DNA from 2 places in the Streptomyces sp. NBC_01716 genome. Region 2 is predicted to be linked to the other one. Evidence: predicted binding sites of a transcription regulator. Region 2 holds the regulator's gene; the other holds the start of a gene.

Region 1 (7,391 bases), 2.6 Mb from region 2:
CGCTGCTGCCGCAGCTGGTCTCCGGCCGGCTGAGCGCGGTGCTCGACGTGACGGATCCCGAACCGCCGTCGGCCGACTCGCCGTTGTACGACCTGCCGAACGTGCTGCTGACCCCGCATGTCGCGGGCTCGCTGGGCGGAGAGGTCCACCGGATGACGGATCAGGCGCTGGACGAGGTGGAGCGGTACGCGAAGGGGCTGCCGTTCGAGGATCCCGTACATCCGTCGGCGCTGCCGCACTCGGCCTGAGCCGTACCCGGGAACGCGCCGAGGCCCGGCACCCCCGAAGGGGCGCCGGGCCTCGGCGCGTCTACCACGGAGAGCCGCTGGGCTCAGTGGCTGTGACCGTGGCCGCCCTGGCCGGCGTCGGCCTCTTCCTCGGCCGGCTTCTCGACGACCAGGGTCTCGGTCGTGAGGAGCAGCGCGGCGATGGAAGCGGCGTTCTCCAGCGCGGAACGGGTGACCTTGACCGGGTCGTTGACGCCGGCCTTCACCAGGTCGACGTACTCGCCGGTCGATGCGTTGAAGCCGTGGCCCTTGTCGAGCTCGGCGACCTTCGCGGTGATGACGTAGCCCTCAAGACCGGCGTTCTCGGCGATCCAGCGCAGCGGCTCGACCACGGCGCGGCGGACGACCGCGACACCGGTGGCCTCGTCGCCCGTCTTGCCGAGGTTGTCGCCCAGCACCTTGGCGGCGTGCACCAGGGCGGAGCCACCACCGGAGACGATGCCCTCCTCGACCGCGGCGCGGGTCGCGGAGATGGCGTCCTCCAGACGGTGCTTCTTCTCCTTGAGCTCGACCTCGGTCGCGGCGCCGACCTTGATCACGCACACGCCGCCGGCCAGCTTCGCGAGGCGCTCCTGGAGCTTCTCGCGGTCCCAGTCGGAGTCCGTGGCCTCGATCTCGGCCTTGATCTGGTTGACGCGGCCGGCGACCTCGGTGCTCTCGCCACCGCCGTCGACGATCGTGGTGTCGTCCTTGGAGACCGTGACGCGGCGGGCGGTGCCCAGCACGTCGAGACCGGCCTGGTCGAGCTTGAGGCCGACCTCCTCGGCGATGACGGTCGCGCCCGTGAGGGTGGCGATGTCGCCGAGCATGGCCTTGCGGCGGTCACCGAAGCCGGGGGCCTTCACCGCGACGGCGTTGAACGTGCCGCGGATCTTGTTGACGACGAGGGTGGAGAGCGCCTCGCCCTCGACGTCCTCGGCGATGATCAGCAGCGGCCGGGAGCCGCCCGCCTGGATGACCTTCTCCAGCAGCGGGAGCATGTCCTGGATGGAGCCGATCTTGCCCTGGTTGATCAGGATGTACGGGTCGTCGAGGACGGCCTCCATACGCTCCTGGTCGGTCACCATGTACGGCGAGAGGTAGCCCTTGTCGAAGGCCATGCCCTCGGTGAACTCCAGCTCCAGGCCGAAGGTGTTGGACTCCTCGACGGTGATGACACCGTCCTTGCCGACCTTGTCCATCGCCTCGGCGATGAGCTCGCCGACCTGCGGGTCCTGGGCGGAGAGCCCGGCGACCGCGGCGATGTCGGCCTTGTCGTCGATCGGACGGGCCGTGTCCAGCAGCTCCTTGGAGACGGCGGCGACGGCCGCGTCGATGCCCTTCTTCAGGGCGGCCGGGGAGGCGCCGGCGGCGACGTTGCGCAGGCCCTCGCGGACCAGCGCCTGGGCCAGCACGGTGGCGGTGGTGGTGCCGTCACCCGCGATGTCGTTGGTCTTGGTCGCCACCTCCTTCACGAGCTGGGCGCCGAGGTTTTCGTACGGGTCGTCGAGCTCGACCTCGCGGGCGATGGTGACACCGTCGTTGGTGATGGTCGGCGCGCCGAACTTCTTGTCGATGACGACGTTGCGGCCCTTGGGGCCGATCGTCACCTTCACCGTGTCGGCAAGCTTGTTGACGCCGCGCTCAAGGGCGCGACGGGCGTCCTCGTCGAACTTCAGGATCTTCGCCATGGGAGCTTTCTCTTGTCCTCTCGAACGAACAACGAACTACGCCCCGGGCCGCCCGGCGATGCGGGGGCCAGGGGCGCAGCTCACAGCGGACTGTGGAATTACTTCTCGATGATCGCGAGCACGTCGCGAGCCGAGAGGACGAGGTACTCCTCGCCCGTGTACTTCACCTCAGTACCGCCGTACTTGCTGTACAGAACGACGTCGCCGACGGAAACGTCGAGCGGAAGCCGCTCGCCGTTCTCGAAGCGACCCGGACCGACGGCCAGGACGACGCCCTCCTGGGGCTTCTCCTTGGCCGTGTCCGGAATAACCAGGCCAGAGGCCGTGGTCTGCTCTGCGTCGAGCGGCTGGACCACAATGCGGTCCTCGAGCGGCTTGATGGCAACCTTGGTGCTGGCGGTCGTCACGATCCGACCTCCCCCTTCGGAGATCTCACGGGGTTAACTGTCTGGGTGGCGCGACCGGGCTCGATCCGTCGTCGCGGGTGCCGGACCTGTCCTGTCACGCATTGGCACTCTCCAGTGGGGAGTGCCAGACATGACACTATGACCGCGATTAGCACTCGGTCAAGCTGAGTGCCAGTCGGGCCCCGCGCGCCGCCGCCGTCCGGCCCCCGTTCCGGGGCCCGAAGGGGCCGGTGAACCGGCTCAGACGTAGTCCTCCAGCTTCGCCACCGCGTACCCCTTGTCGGTGATCGTCTTCATGACGTGCCGGATCATGTCGGGCATCGAGCCCTTCCAGTCCTCCTTCCCGCGGAAATGCGTGAGGACGATGTCGCCGGGGTGCAGGTCCCGGTCCCACTCGCGCCACTCCATGTGGTCGGGGAACGCCTCGGACGACCACAGCGGAACCGCCTTGACGCCGCAGGACTTGGCGGCGCGCAGGGTGCGCGCGTCGTAGTTGCCGTACGGCGGCCGGAAAAGCGCGGGCCGCTTCCCGTACCGCTTCTCGATCTTCTCCTGCTGGCCGCAGATCTCCCGTTTCTGCTCCTTGTAGGAGAGCCCGGGGAGGTAGGGGTGGGTGAGGGTGTGGTTGTGCAGGGAGACACCGCGGGACTGCATCTTCTTGAAATAGGCGTAGTTGTCGTTGATGACGTAGTCGCTGAGGAAGGCGCTGTACGGGATCTTCAACTCGCCCATCATCCGCAGCAGTTCGGGGTCCTTCTCGGCGCCGTCGTCGATCGTCAGGAAGACGACCTTCTCCTTGGTCGGGACCCTGGTGAAGACCGGCGGCAGGGTCGCGCCGCCCGTGACCTCGAAGCCCTTGCGGGTGGTGATCCGGGGCTTCGCCGCGGGCGGCGGGGGTGCGGCGAGCGGGGTCTTGGCGAGCTTCCACTTCTTCGCGGCCACGGCGCGCAGCGCCTGGGACTTCGCCTGGGCCTGCGCCTGGGCTTCCGCCTGCGCCCTGACGGCAGCGGCGGCGTCGGCGTCGGCGTCGGCCTTCTTGCCGGCCCCGGCTCCCGGGGCGGGGCCGGCCCGGCCCGGTTTCTCCGGGGCCGACTCCACGGGTCCGCCACCACCGCCGCCACCGTCCCCGCTCCGGCCGCCGCCGCTGCCGTCGCGGTCGCCGGACTCACCCGCGCAGGCGGTGCCGAGCGCGGCGATCAGGAGTACGGCGGCGGCGGTGCGCACCCGCCGGCCGGGGTTCCTTTTCCTAGCCCCTGAGGCTTTATTGTCCTTTTGTCGTACTAGTTGCATGGCGTCGCATCCTGTCAGCGCCCGGCCCACGCACCCGGCAGACACCGCCGGGGAGCGATGACGGTCGCCCGGCTGGCCCACAATGACCCGGTGAACGACCGCACCCCCGCACCCCTGGCCCCGCTCCTCTCCGAGGAGGGCCAGGCCCTGCTCGCCGCCCTTCGCGACTACGACCCCGCCCAGGAGCTGGCCCTGGCGACCCGGCTGCGCCGTGACCACCCCGCCGAGCTGGTCTCGTCGGCGCTCGCGCAGGCCCGGCTGCGCCAGCGCGCGACCGCGAAGTTCGGCGAGCGCGACGCGTACCGCATGTACTTCACGCCCGACGGCGTCGAACAGGCCACCCGCACCTCGGTCGCCGCCCACCGCGCGGCCCGGTTCCGCGCCATCGGCGCCACGGGCGCGGGCCGCACGGGCGCCGGCCCGGCGCGGATCACCGACCTCTGCTGCGGCATCGGCGGCGACGCGATCGAGCTGGCCCGCGCGGGGTTCGCCGTGACCGCCGTCGACCGTTCTGCGGAGACCTGCGAGATCGCCGCGCACAACGTCCGTACGCTGGCGCCCGACGCCCCGCCGCCGACGGTCCTGTGCGCGGACGTCATGACGTACGACCCGCACACCGCGCCCGCTCCCGACGCTCTGTTCATCGACCCGGCGAGGCGCGGCGGCCGGGGGCGGATCTTCGATCCGGAGGCGTACTCACCGCCGCTGTCCTGGGCGATCGAGGCGGTACGGCGGGTCGGCGCCGGCGGCATCAAGATCGCGCCGGGCATCCCGCACGAACTGGTCCCCGGTGATTTCGAGGCCGAGTGGATCTCCGACGGCGGGGACGTGAAGGAGGCGGTGCTCTGGTACGACGCGAGCGCGCCCGGCGGCCCCGGCGCCCCCGGCCGGGTCGTGCCCGGCGCCCGGCGGGCCACCCTGCTCCCGGCCGGAGTCACCCTCACCGGGCGCGGGCTGCCGGACCCTCAGGTCAGGGCGGTCGGCCGCTATCTGTACGAGCCGGACGGCGCCGTCATCCGCGCCCATCTGGTCGCCGAGGCCGCCGACGAGCTGGCCGGCGGGCTGATCGACGAGACGATCGCGTACATCACGGCGGACGAGGTTCTCCCGACGCCGTACGCGACCGCGTACGAGATCACCGACGAGCTGCCGTTCAGCCTCAAGCGGCTCAAGGCCCTGCTCCGTGAGCGCGAGGTCGGCATCCTGACGGTCAAGAAGCGCGGCTCGCCGGTCGAACCGGAGGAGTTGCGGCGGAAGATGAAGCTCAAGGGCCGGAATTCGGCCACGGTCTTCCTCACCCGGGTCGCGGGCGCGCCGACCATGCTGCTCGGCCGGCCGGCCGGGAAGGCGTGAGTTCCGGCCCGTTCATGGCCGGAGTCCCACATCCCTGATCTTCGCCAATCACCCCGAACCCCCTTGCTCCAGAGCATATTTGAGAGGGTTTTGGTCCTCTGGGCCCATGCCTGCTGACGTGTTCAGGACATAAGCTCCGCTGTGGGGCGGCCTGCGTGTGCCGCCTGAACGCAGCGGTTCGTGAAGGTGGTTGGGGGGCTCGGAATGGCTGGTTACGGGGGAGCGTCGACATACGAGGGCGGGTGGACACCGCCGGATCCGTCGGGGCGGCGCGACATGCCCCAACTGCTCCAGTTCGCACGGTGGTTGATCCACGCGCTCTTCGGCTTCACCGTGCTGGGCGGGATCGGCCTGCTCCTCTCGGCCGCCGACGCCGACGCGATGGACGCGGAGCTCATCGGCCTCACCGTATGGGCGGCGGCGCCCGGCACGGCCGGCTGGCTGCTGTCCCGGCGGCTGTGGACCGGCGGTGTGTGGGAGTGGCGGGCTCTGCTCGCCGTACAGGCGTGGCTGATCGCCGGAGGCATCTCCAACATCACCGAGGGCTCGGTCCAGGGCTTCACCCAACTCCTCCTGCCCATACTGATCCTCGTCTTCCTGAGCCGCCCCGAGAGCCGGGAGTGGATCCGGCTCGATGGGGAACGGCGGGCGGAGCACCGGCGGTTCTCGTTCGCGCGGTTCATCAAGTGGCGCAGCGACGGGGGCCAGACGGCGCTCGAATACCTCGGGCTGTTCGTCCTCGTCGCGGCGATCATCGTCGGACTCACGGTGAGCGGCGTCGGCGGGCAGATATCCAACGGCCTCCAGTCCGCGGTCTGTTCGATCACGGGCGCGGCGTGCCCCGCGGCCGACGGCGACTCGGTCGAGGCGGGCGACGGCCAGGACGAACCCGGCGGCGACCAGGGCGATCCCGGAAACCCCGGCAACCCCGGTGACCCGGGCGATCCGCGGGACGGCGAGAACGGCGGCACCGTCCCCGTGAGCGTCGAGACCGACGAGGACCGCACCGACGCCGCCGCCGACGAACCCGGCTGGGAGGACGACCAGGCCGCCGCCGACGACGGCGATGACGGCGGGGAGGAGAAGGAGGACTGCGGGGGCTGGGGCTTCTTCTCCTGCGCGGGCGACCGGATCGGCCAGGTCGCCAAGGGCCTGGCGGTGGACGGCTTCTGGGGCGACGTCACCGGCGTCTGGGACCTGGTCACCGACCCCGGCGGCACATGGGACGGGCTGAAGGACTACGGGAGCCACCTGGGCGACGAGTGGTCCGAGGACGCCAAGGACGCCGGCGACAAGTGGGCGAAGGGCGACTACCTCGACGCGCTGACCGACTGGGGCGGCGCGTCCGTGAACACGGTCGTCTCGGTCGGCGACGACATCTTCGTCGGCGACGAGGTCCGCGACCGGTGGAACAACGGTGAGAAGACGCGGGCGGTCACCGACGTCGTATGGAACATCGGGTCCATCTTCATCCCCGGCTACAACGCGGCGAAGGTCGGCGGAAAACTCGGCAAGATCGGCAAGCTGGGCAAGCTCGGGAAACTGGGCAAGGCGGCCGACAAGGCGAGGGAGGCCGCCGAGCGGGCCCGGAAGGCCGCGGAGAAGGGCGACGTCAAGGCGGCCGACAAGGCGGCGAAGGAAGCCCAGCAGCACGCCGACGACGCCGAGAAGGAGCTGGCCGAGAAGGGCTGTGTGATCAGCTCCGGCCCGATCGGCGGCCGGCTCCCGGGCGGGTCCGGCGGGTCCGGCGGGTCCGGTACCAAGACTCCCTCGCTCAGCGGCGGGGTCAACGCCGCCGGACGGACCGTGGCGGTCTACCGGGCGAACGGCGTCCCCGTACTCCTGCCGTTCGAGAAGAAGTGCGACGGCGCGAGCCAGGAGGAGATCGACGCCGCCGAACAGGCCAAGAAGGACGCCGAAGCGGCGAAGGAAGCGCAGAAGGAGGCCGGCCGCAAGGCGGTCTCCAAGTGGAAGAAGCCGTCCTGGTACGGCGATCTGAAGAACCCCCGCAAGGGCTCCGCCGATCTCGGTGACGGCAAGTGGAAGACGAAGAAGTCGGTCGCGTACAACCCGGCGATGGAGCGCTGGATGCGGTTCCAGGAGCAGGTCTCCGGGGTGAAGCGCGGCAAGGAGTACTCGGTGAAGGACCCCGACACCGGCCGCGACGTGGACTTCGACGGCTGGGACTCCGCCGGGCAGAAGTACAAGGAGGCGAAGTTCGGCTACGGGGGCAAGGTCCGCCCGGATGGCACTCTGGAACCCGCACAGGCCACCAAGTGGGTCGAGCAGGCGCGGCGCCAGGTGCGGGCGGCGAACGGCAAGCCGGTTGAATGGAACTTCTCCAACAAGCAGGCCGCCGACGCCGCACAGAAGGCGTTCGACGA
Region 2 (7,391 bases):
CCGACGACGAGCACGATGCTCCCGGCGGCGGGGAGTTCGGCGGTGGCCAGGGGCTCGCTGCCCTCCTCGTGCAGGACGGCGGCGAAGTCGGCTCCGGCCAGCAGCGCCGCGACCTCTTTGGAGGTCATCGCCTCCGCGACGTCGGGGAAGCGGATCCTGCGGGACTGCTTGCCCGCCTCGCGCGCGGTCGCGCGCCATTTCGCCAGGGACTTGGCACCCCGTTCGCCCCTCCACTGCGTGACGCAGCGCGCGGCCTGCCAGGGCACGATCGCGTCGACGCCGGTCTCGGTCATCGTCTCGACGGACACCTCGCCGCGGTCGCCCTTGGGCAGCGCCTGGACGACGGTGATACGGGGCCGGGGCTCGTCCTCGGTCCGTACGCCGGTGACCGCGACGTCCAGCCGGTCCTTGCCGTGGACGGCCTCGACCGTCCCGTGGGCGCCGGTGCCCGCGCCGTCGGTGAGGACCACCTCCTCCCCGGCGCGCAGCCTCCTTACGGAGACGGCGTGGCGGCCCTCGGGGCCGTCCAGCGTGACCGTGCCCGGCCGCAGGGCGACGGCGGTGTCGACGACGAAGACAGGTGCGGTCATGAGGCGTTCCCCAGGGTCAACGAGGCGCGGGTGGCTTCGAGTTCGTCGGCGAGGACCTCGACGAGCTGCCCGGCGGGCAGAGCGCGGGCCATCCGGTGGCCCTGGCCGGCCCACAGGGCCATGCCCTGGGGGTCGCCGACCTTGGCGGCGGCCCTGCGCAGTCCGGCGGTCAGGTGGTGCACCTCCGGGTACGCGGGCGGGGCGTACGGGCCGTGTTCGCGCATGAAGCGGTTGACGAGACCGCGCGCGGGCCGGCCGGAGAAGGCGCGGGTGAGTTCGGTGCGGGTGAACAGCGGGTTGGTCATGGCCTGCTTGTGGAGCGCGTGGGCGCCGGACTCCGGGCAGACGAGGAAGGCGGTGCCGAACTGCGCGGCGTCGGCGCCCGCGGCCAGTACGGCGGCGATCTGGCCGCCGCGCATGAGTCCGCCGGCCGCGATGACCGGGAGCCGTACGGAGTCCCGTACCTGCGTCACGAGCGACAGCAGCCCGATGCCCGCGCCGTCGGTGGCGGGGTCGTCGCGGTGCGTGCCCTGATGGCCGCCCGCCTCGATGCCCTGGACGCAGACGACGTCGGCGCCCGACCACTGGGCGGTCTGGGCCTCCTCTGGTGTGGTCACCGTGACGACGGTGAGGGTGCCGACGCGGGTGAAAGCGTCGAGGGTGGTGGGCGTGGGGCAGCCGAAGGTGAACGACACGACGGGGACGGGATCGTCGAGCAGTATCGCGAGCTTGGCCTCGTACCCGTCGTCGCCGCCCGCGTCGGGGTCGCCGAGCGGCGTCTCGTACCAGGTCGCCTCACCGGCCAGCTGTTCGCGGTAGAGATCCACGGCGGCGTGGTCGTCGTGATGCGGCTGCGGCATGAACAGATTGATCCCGAACGGGGCCGAGCTGAGCCCCCGGAGCTGCTTGACCTCTTCGTACATCCCGTCGGCGGTCTTGTAACCGGCGGCGAGGAATCCGAGTCCGCCGGCGTCCCCGACGGCCGCGACCAGCTGCGGGCCGGACGCGCCGCCGGCCATGGGCGCCTGCACGATCGGATACCGGCAGAGATCGGTCAACACGGAGGACATGCACGCATGGTGCCATGTCGGCCGTGGAGCCTCGGTGCCGGTTCGTCCTCGGCCGCCAGAGGGGCCCTGAGCAGGCCCTCCGGCGGCCGAGGGGACGGTCTAACGACCGTTGAACGCGTCCTTCAGCCGGGAGAAGAGGCCCTGCTGTCCCGGTTGGAACTGGCCGGTGGGCCGTTCCTCGCCCCTGAGCTTCGCCAGCTCCCGCAGCAACCGCTCCTGCTCCGGGTCGAGTTTCGCCGGGGTCATGACCTCGACATGGACGATCAGGTCGCCCCGGCCACCGCCGCGCAGATGCGTGATGCCACGGCCGTGGAGCGGGATCGACTGGCCGGACTGGGTGCCCGGCCGTACGTCGATGTCCTCGACCCCGTCCAGCGTCTCCAGCGGGCACTGGGTGCCCAGGGACGCCGCGGTCATCGGGATGGTGACCGTGCAGTGCAGATCGTCGCCGCGGCGCTGGAACACCGTGTGCGGCAGCTCATGGATCTCGACGTACAGATCGCCCGCCGGACCGCCACCTGGCCCGACCTCGCCCTCACCCGAGAGCTGGATACGGGTGCCGTTGTCGACGCCCGCGGGGATCTTGACCGTGAGCGTGCGGCGCGAGCGGATACGGCCGTCGCCCGCGCACTCGGGGCAGGGGGTCGGCACGACCGTACCGAAGCCCTGGCACTGCGGGCACGGCCGCGAGGTCATGACCTGGCCCAGGAAGGACCGCGTGACCTGCGAGACCTCACCGCGACCGCGGCACATGTCACAGGTCTGCGCGGAGGTGCCGGGTGCGGCGCCCTCGCCCGAGCAGGTCGTACAGACGACCGCCGTGTCTACCTGGATGTCCTTCGTCGTACCGAAGGCGGCCTCGTTGAGGTCGATCTCCAGCCGGATCATCGCGTCCTGGCCGCGCCGCGTCCGCGACCTCGGCCCACGCTGCTGCGACGTCCCGAAGAACGCGTCCATGATGTCCGAGAAGTTGCCGAAGCCACCGGCACCGAAGCCGCCGGCACCGCCGCCCGCCTGCGAGAGCGGGTCGCCGCCGAGGTCGTAGACCTGCTTCTTCTGCGGGTCCGACAACACCTCGTACGCGGCGTTGATCTCCTTGAAGCGCTCCTGCGTCTTGGGATCGGGATTGACATCCGGGTGCAGCTCGCGGGCGAGCCTGCGGAATGCCTTCTTGATCTCGTCCTGTGATGCGTCGCGGCGTACGCCGAGTACGGCGTAGTAGTCCGTGGCCACTTACGACTCCGCCAGGATCTGTCCGACGTAACGTGCCACTGCGCGTACCGCTCCCATCGTTCCGGGGTAGTCCATGCGGGTCGGTCCGACCACGCCGAGTTTGGCGACTGCCTCGTCGCCCGAACCGTAGCCGACCGCGACGACGGACGTGGAGTTGAGGCCCTCGTGGGCGTTCTCGTGCCCGATTCGTACGGTCATGCCTGAGTCCTCGGCCTCGCCGAGGAGCCTGAGGAGCACGACCTGCTCCTCAAGTGCCTCCAGCACAGGCCGGATTGTCAGGGGGAAGTCGTGCCCGAAGCGCGTCAGATTGGCGGTGCCGCCGATCATCAGCCGCTCCTCGGTCTCCTCGACCAGCGTCTCCAGAAGCGTCGCGAGGACCGTGGACACCGTGCCCCGGTCCTCCAGGTCGAAGGAGTCGGGCAACTCCTGCACCAGCAGCGGCACGTCGGAGAACCGGCGCCCCACGACCCGGGCGTTGAGCCGGGCCCGCAGGTCCGCCAGCGACGTGTCGCCGAACGGCACCGGACAGTCGATCATGCGCTGCTCGACCCGGCCGGTGTCGGTGATCAGAACCAGCATCAGCCGCGCGGGGGCCAGCGAGAGCAGTTCCACATGCCGCACCGTCGAGCGGGTCAGCGAGGGGTACTGCACGACCGCGACCTGCCGGGTCAGCTGCGCGAGCAGCCGCACCGTACGGCCCACCACGTCGTCCAGATCGACGGCACTGTCGAGAAAGTTCTGGATGGCCCTGCGCTCCGGCGCCGAGAGCGGCTTGACGCCCGCCAGCCGGTCGACGAAGAGCCGGTAGCCCTTGTCCGTCGGAATACGCCCCGCACTGGTGTGGGGCTGGGCGATGAAGCCCTCGTCCTCCAGCACCGCCATGTCGTTACGGACGGTGGCCGGGGAGACACCGAGCTTGTGCCGCTCGGTGAGCGCCTTGGAGCCGACGGGCTCCTCGGTGCCGACATAGTCCTGGACGATGGCGCGCAGCACCTCAAGCCTGCGTTCGCTCAGCATCGCGCACACCTCCAGCTCTGGTTCCTCGGATCCGGCTTGGCACTCGATGCGCGGGAGTGCCAGCATTCCCCGGGCCAGTGTACGGCCGTGAGGTACGCCCCTAGCAAGGCCGACCGGTCACGCTACCGCGCGGCACCGCCCGCCCCACCGATAGCGTCGCCGTATGGACGTCCGTTGGGAAGAGCACGGCTGGGAACGACTGGCTCCGGGGGTCGGCAGACGGCGGCTGCCTGGCTGGGATGCGACGGTCGGGCTTGTCGTGGGCGCGGACGCCGTCCTTCTGTACGACACGGGCTCGACGCTCCGCGAGGGCTCGGAGATCCGCGCGCAGGCGCAAGCGCTGTGCGGCAGGCGCGTCACCCATATCGCGCTCAGTCATCCCCACTTCGACCACGTCCTGGGCACGGCGGCCTTCTCGGGGGCGGAGATCTACGGGGCGGTCGGCCTGGGCGAGCTGCTGCTCCGCGACCGGGAGAGCCTGCGCGCCACGGCCGTACGGCACGGCGTACCCGCCTCCGAAGCCGCGACGGCGGTGGACGTACTGGTGGTGCCGGACCATCCCGTAACGGGCGAGTGGACGCTCGATCTCGGCGGGCGACAGGTACTTCTCGCCAATGTCGGCCCCGGGCACTCCGGGCACGATCTGGCCCTGCTCGTCCCGGGCGACCGGGAGATCGTCTTCTGCGGCGACCTGGTCGAGGAGTCGGGCGAACCCCAGGCGGGCGACGACGCGATTCCCGCCCGCTGGCCTGCCGCCCTCGATCGGCTGCTGGCGCTGGGCGGCGGGGACGCGGTGTACGTTCCCGGCCATGGCGCGGCCGTCGACGCGGCGTTCGTACGGGCCCAGCGGGGCGCGCTCGCCGCACGTTTCGGCACGGCGTGAGCCCGGATATCGTCTGGGGATGCGCAGCTACAGCCCCGATCTGACCCCGCCCTGGAAGCGCTCGAAGCCGGTGCCGGAGGTGCCCGCCGAGCCGGATCTGGTGGTCGAGGAGGTGTCGACGGGCTTCTGCGGCGCGGTGATCCGCTGCGAGAAGACGGCCGAGGGGCCGACGGTCACCCTGGAGGACCGCTTCGGCAAGCACCGGGTGTTCCCGCTGGTGGCGCGCGGGTTCCTGCTCGAAGGCCAGGCCGTCACCCTGGTCCGGCCAACCGCCGGCGGCCCGGCCCGGCCCACCCGCACGGCCTCCGGCTCGGTAGCCGTCCCCGGCGCGCGGGCGCGGGTCGCCCGTGCGGGGCGTATCTACGTAGAAGGGCGGCACGACGCGGAACTGGTCGAGCGGGTCTGGGGCGACGACCTCCGTATAGAGGGCGTGGTCGTGGAGTATCTGGAGGGCATCGACGACCTCCCGGCGATCGTCGCGGAGTTCGCCCCGGCACCTGACGCGCGGCTCGGCGTCCTGGTGGACCACCTGGTGCCCGGCTCCAAGGAGTCCCGCCTGGCGGAGCAGGTCACCGGGGACGACGTACTGGTCGTGGGGCACCCGTACATCGACGTCTGGGAGGCGGTGAAGCCGTCCTCGGTGGGCATCGCGGCCTGGCCGACGATTCCGCGCGGCCAGGACTGGAAGACGGGGGTGTGCCGGTCCCTGGGCTGGCCGGAAAACACCGGTGCGGCGTGGCAGCGAATCCTGTCCTCGGTCCGAAGCTACCGGGACCTGGAACCGGCGCTGCTGGGCCGGGTGGAGGAGTTGATCGACTTCGTGACGGACCCCCCGCGCGAGTAGCGGTTTGCGGGTCTGGGGTCGCCTCCGGCGGGGTCGGTGGTGCGGGTCGGTGTCCGGGTGCCGGTACGGGGCTTGAACAGCGCCACGCGACGGCCTGAGGGGGGCGGGGTCGCAGGAGGGGTGTGTTCGGACACTCAGGCTGATTTGTGGCGCGTGAACAACAGGGGCACATCGGGTCCAACGAACGGGGCACGCGCCGTAAATCACGCCGTCCGGACATACCCCTCCGGAGGCCCCGACCCCCGCCCCCGGCAACGAACCCGCAACCCAACAACCCCGCGAACCGCCGGACGGCACCCCCCTCAATCCACCAGATCCCGCACCACCGCGTCCGCCAGCAACCTCCCCCGCAGCGTCAGCACCGCCCGCCCTTCCCCGTACGGCCCCGCCGACAGCAGCCCCTCGCCCAGCGCCCGCCCCGCAGCCGCCAGCCCCGCAGGCCGCAGCAGGGACAGCTCCACGCCCTCCGACAGCCGCAGCTCCAGCAGGATGCGCTCCACGCGCCGGTCCTCCGCCGTGAGGAGCTCCCGGCCCGCCCCCGGCGACCGCCCCTCCGCCAGCGCCGCCGCGTACGCCCCCGGGTGCTTCACGTTCCACCACCGGACCCCGCCCACGTGGCTGTGGGCGCCGGGACCCGCGCCCCACCAGTCCGCCCCGCGCCAGTACAGCTCGTTGTGCAGGCAGCGGCCGGCCGGCGTGGTGGCCCAGTTGGAGACCTCGTACCAGGAGAACCCGGCCGCCGCCAGCGTCTCGTCCGCGATCAGGTACCGGTCCGCGTGCTCGTCGTCGTCGGTCATGGGGATCTCGCCCCGGCGGATCCGGCGGGCGAGCCCCGTGCCCTCCTCGACGATGAGCGCGTACGCCGACACATGGTCGGGCCCCGCCCCCACCGCCGCCGCCAGCGAATCGCGCCAGTCGTCGTCGGTCTCCCCGGGCGTGCCGTAGATCAGGTCGAGGTTCACATGGTCGAACCCGGCCGCGTGGGCCTCCGCGACGCACGCCTCGGGCCGTCCGGGGGTGTGCGTGCGGTCGAGGACCTGGAGCACGTGCCGCTTCGCGCTCTGCATACCGAAGGAGATCCGGTTGAAGCCGCCCGCGCGGAGCTCCGCGAGGTACTCGGGGCCGACGGACTCCGGGTTCGCCTCGGTGGTGACCTCGGCGTCGTCCGCGAGGCCGAACTCGTCGCGTACGGCGCCCAGCATCCGTACGAGGTCGGACGCGGCGAGCAGCGTGGGCGTACCGCCGCCGACGAAGACGGTGCGGACGGGCCGGGAGTCGTCGCCGAGGACCTTGCGGGCGAGCCGGATCTCGTCGGTCAGGGTGTCGGCGTAGTTGTCGCGGGACGCCAGGACGCCGCCCGAGCCGCGCAGCTCCGTCGCGGTGTAGGTGTTGAAGTCGCAGTAGCCGCAGCGGGTGGCGCAGTACGGCACGTGCAGATAGAAGCCGAGCGGCCGGTCCCCCGCACCCTCCAGGGCGTGCGCGGGCAGCGCGCCGGACTCGGGCATGGGGTCACCGTCGGGCAGAGCGGAAGGCATGCCCCCAGTGTCCCGCACGGCGGCGGTGTCCCCGCCGGACGCCGGGACTACTCCGCGCGCAGCACCAGCATCGCCAGATCGTCCGACGGCGGACTCGGATCGAAGTCGTGCACGGCGCGTCGAATCCGTTCGGCGACACCCTGCGCGCTCAACCCCGTGCAGCCCGCCAGGATCGCGGCGAGACCGTCGTCGTCGTCCAGGAGCAGCCGCCCCGAGCGG

Evidence for each region. Region 2 encodes HrcA, which represses chaperone genes, less so after heat shock. Its sites were predicted from a motif close to TTNGCACTCNGNNNNNCNGAGTGCNAA; they were not measured.
Region 1: a site for HrcA is predicted at 2,513-2,539, ahead of groES (co-chaperone GroES). Genes of this name have one in related genera too.

What each region holds. Positions count from the first base shown of each region.
Region 1 is NZ_CP109181.1:3,361,415-3,368,805, forward strand. Features, by position in the region: gene OIE74_RS14500 (hydroxyacid dehydrogenase) at 1-248, shown strand, start outside; gene groL (chaperonin GroEL) at 332-1,957, opposite strand; gene groES (co-chaperone GroES) at 2,056-2,364, opposite strand; gene OIE74_RS14515 (polysaccharide deacetylase family protein) at 2,605-3,654, opposite strand; gene OIE74_RS14520 (class I SAM-dependent methyltransferase) at 3,712-5,007, shown strand; gene OIE74_RS14525 (Tox-REase-5 domain-containing protein) at 5,212-7,391, shown strand, end outside.
Region 2 is NZ_CP109181.1:6,006,476-6,013,866, reverse strand. Features, by position in the region: gene OIE74_RS26480 (16S rRNA (uracil(1498)-N(3))-methyltransferase) at 1-590, opposite strand, end outside; gene OIE74_RS26475 (nitronate monooxygenase) at 587-1,660, opposite strand; gene dnaJ (molecular chaperone DnaJ) at 1,760-2,893, opposite strand; gene hrcA (heat-inducible transcriptional repressor HrcA) at 2,894-3,910, opposite strand; gene OIE74_RS26460 (MBL fold metallo-hydrolase) at 4,074-4,793, shown strand; gene OIE74_RS26455 (DUF3097 domain-containing protein) at 4,813-5,637, shown strand; gene hemW (radical SAM family heme chaperone HemW) at 5,940-7,172, opposite strand; gene OIE74_RS26445 (SpoIIE family protein phosphatase) at 7,220-7,391, opposite strand, start outside.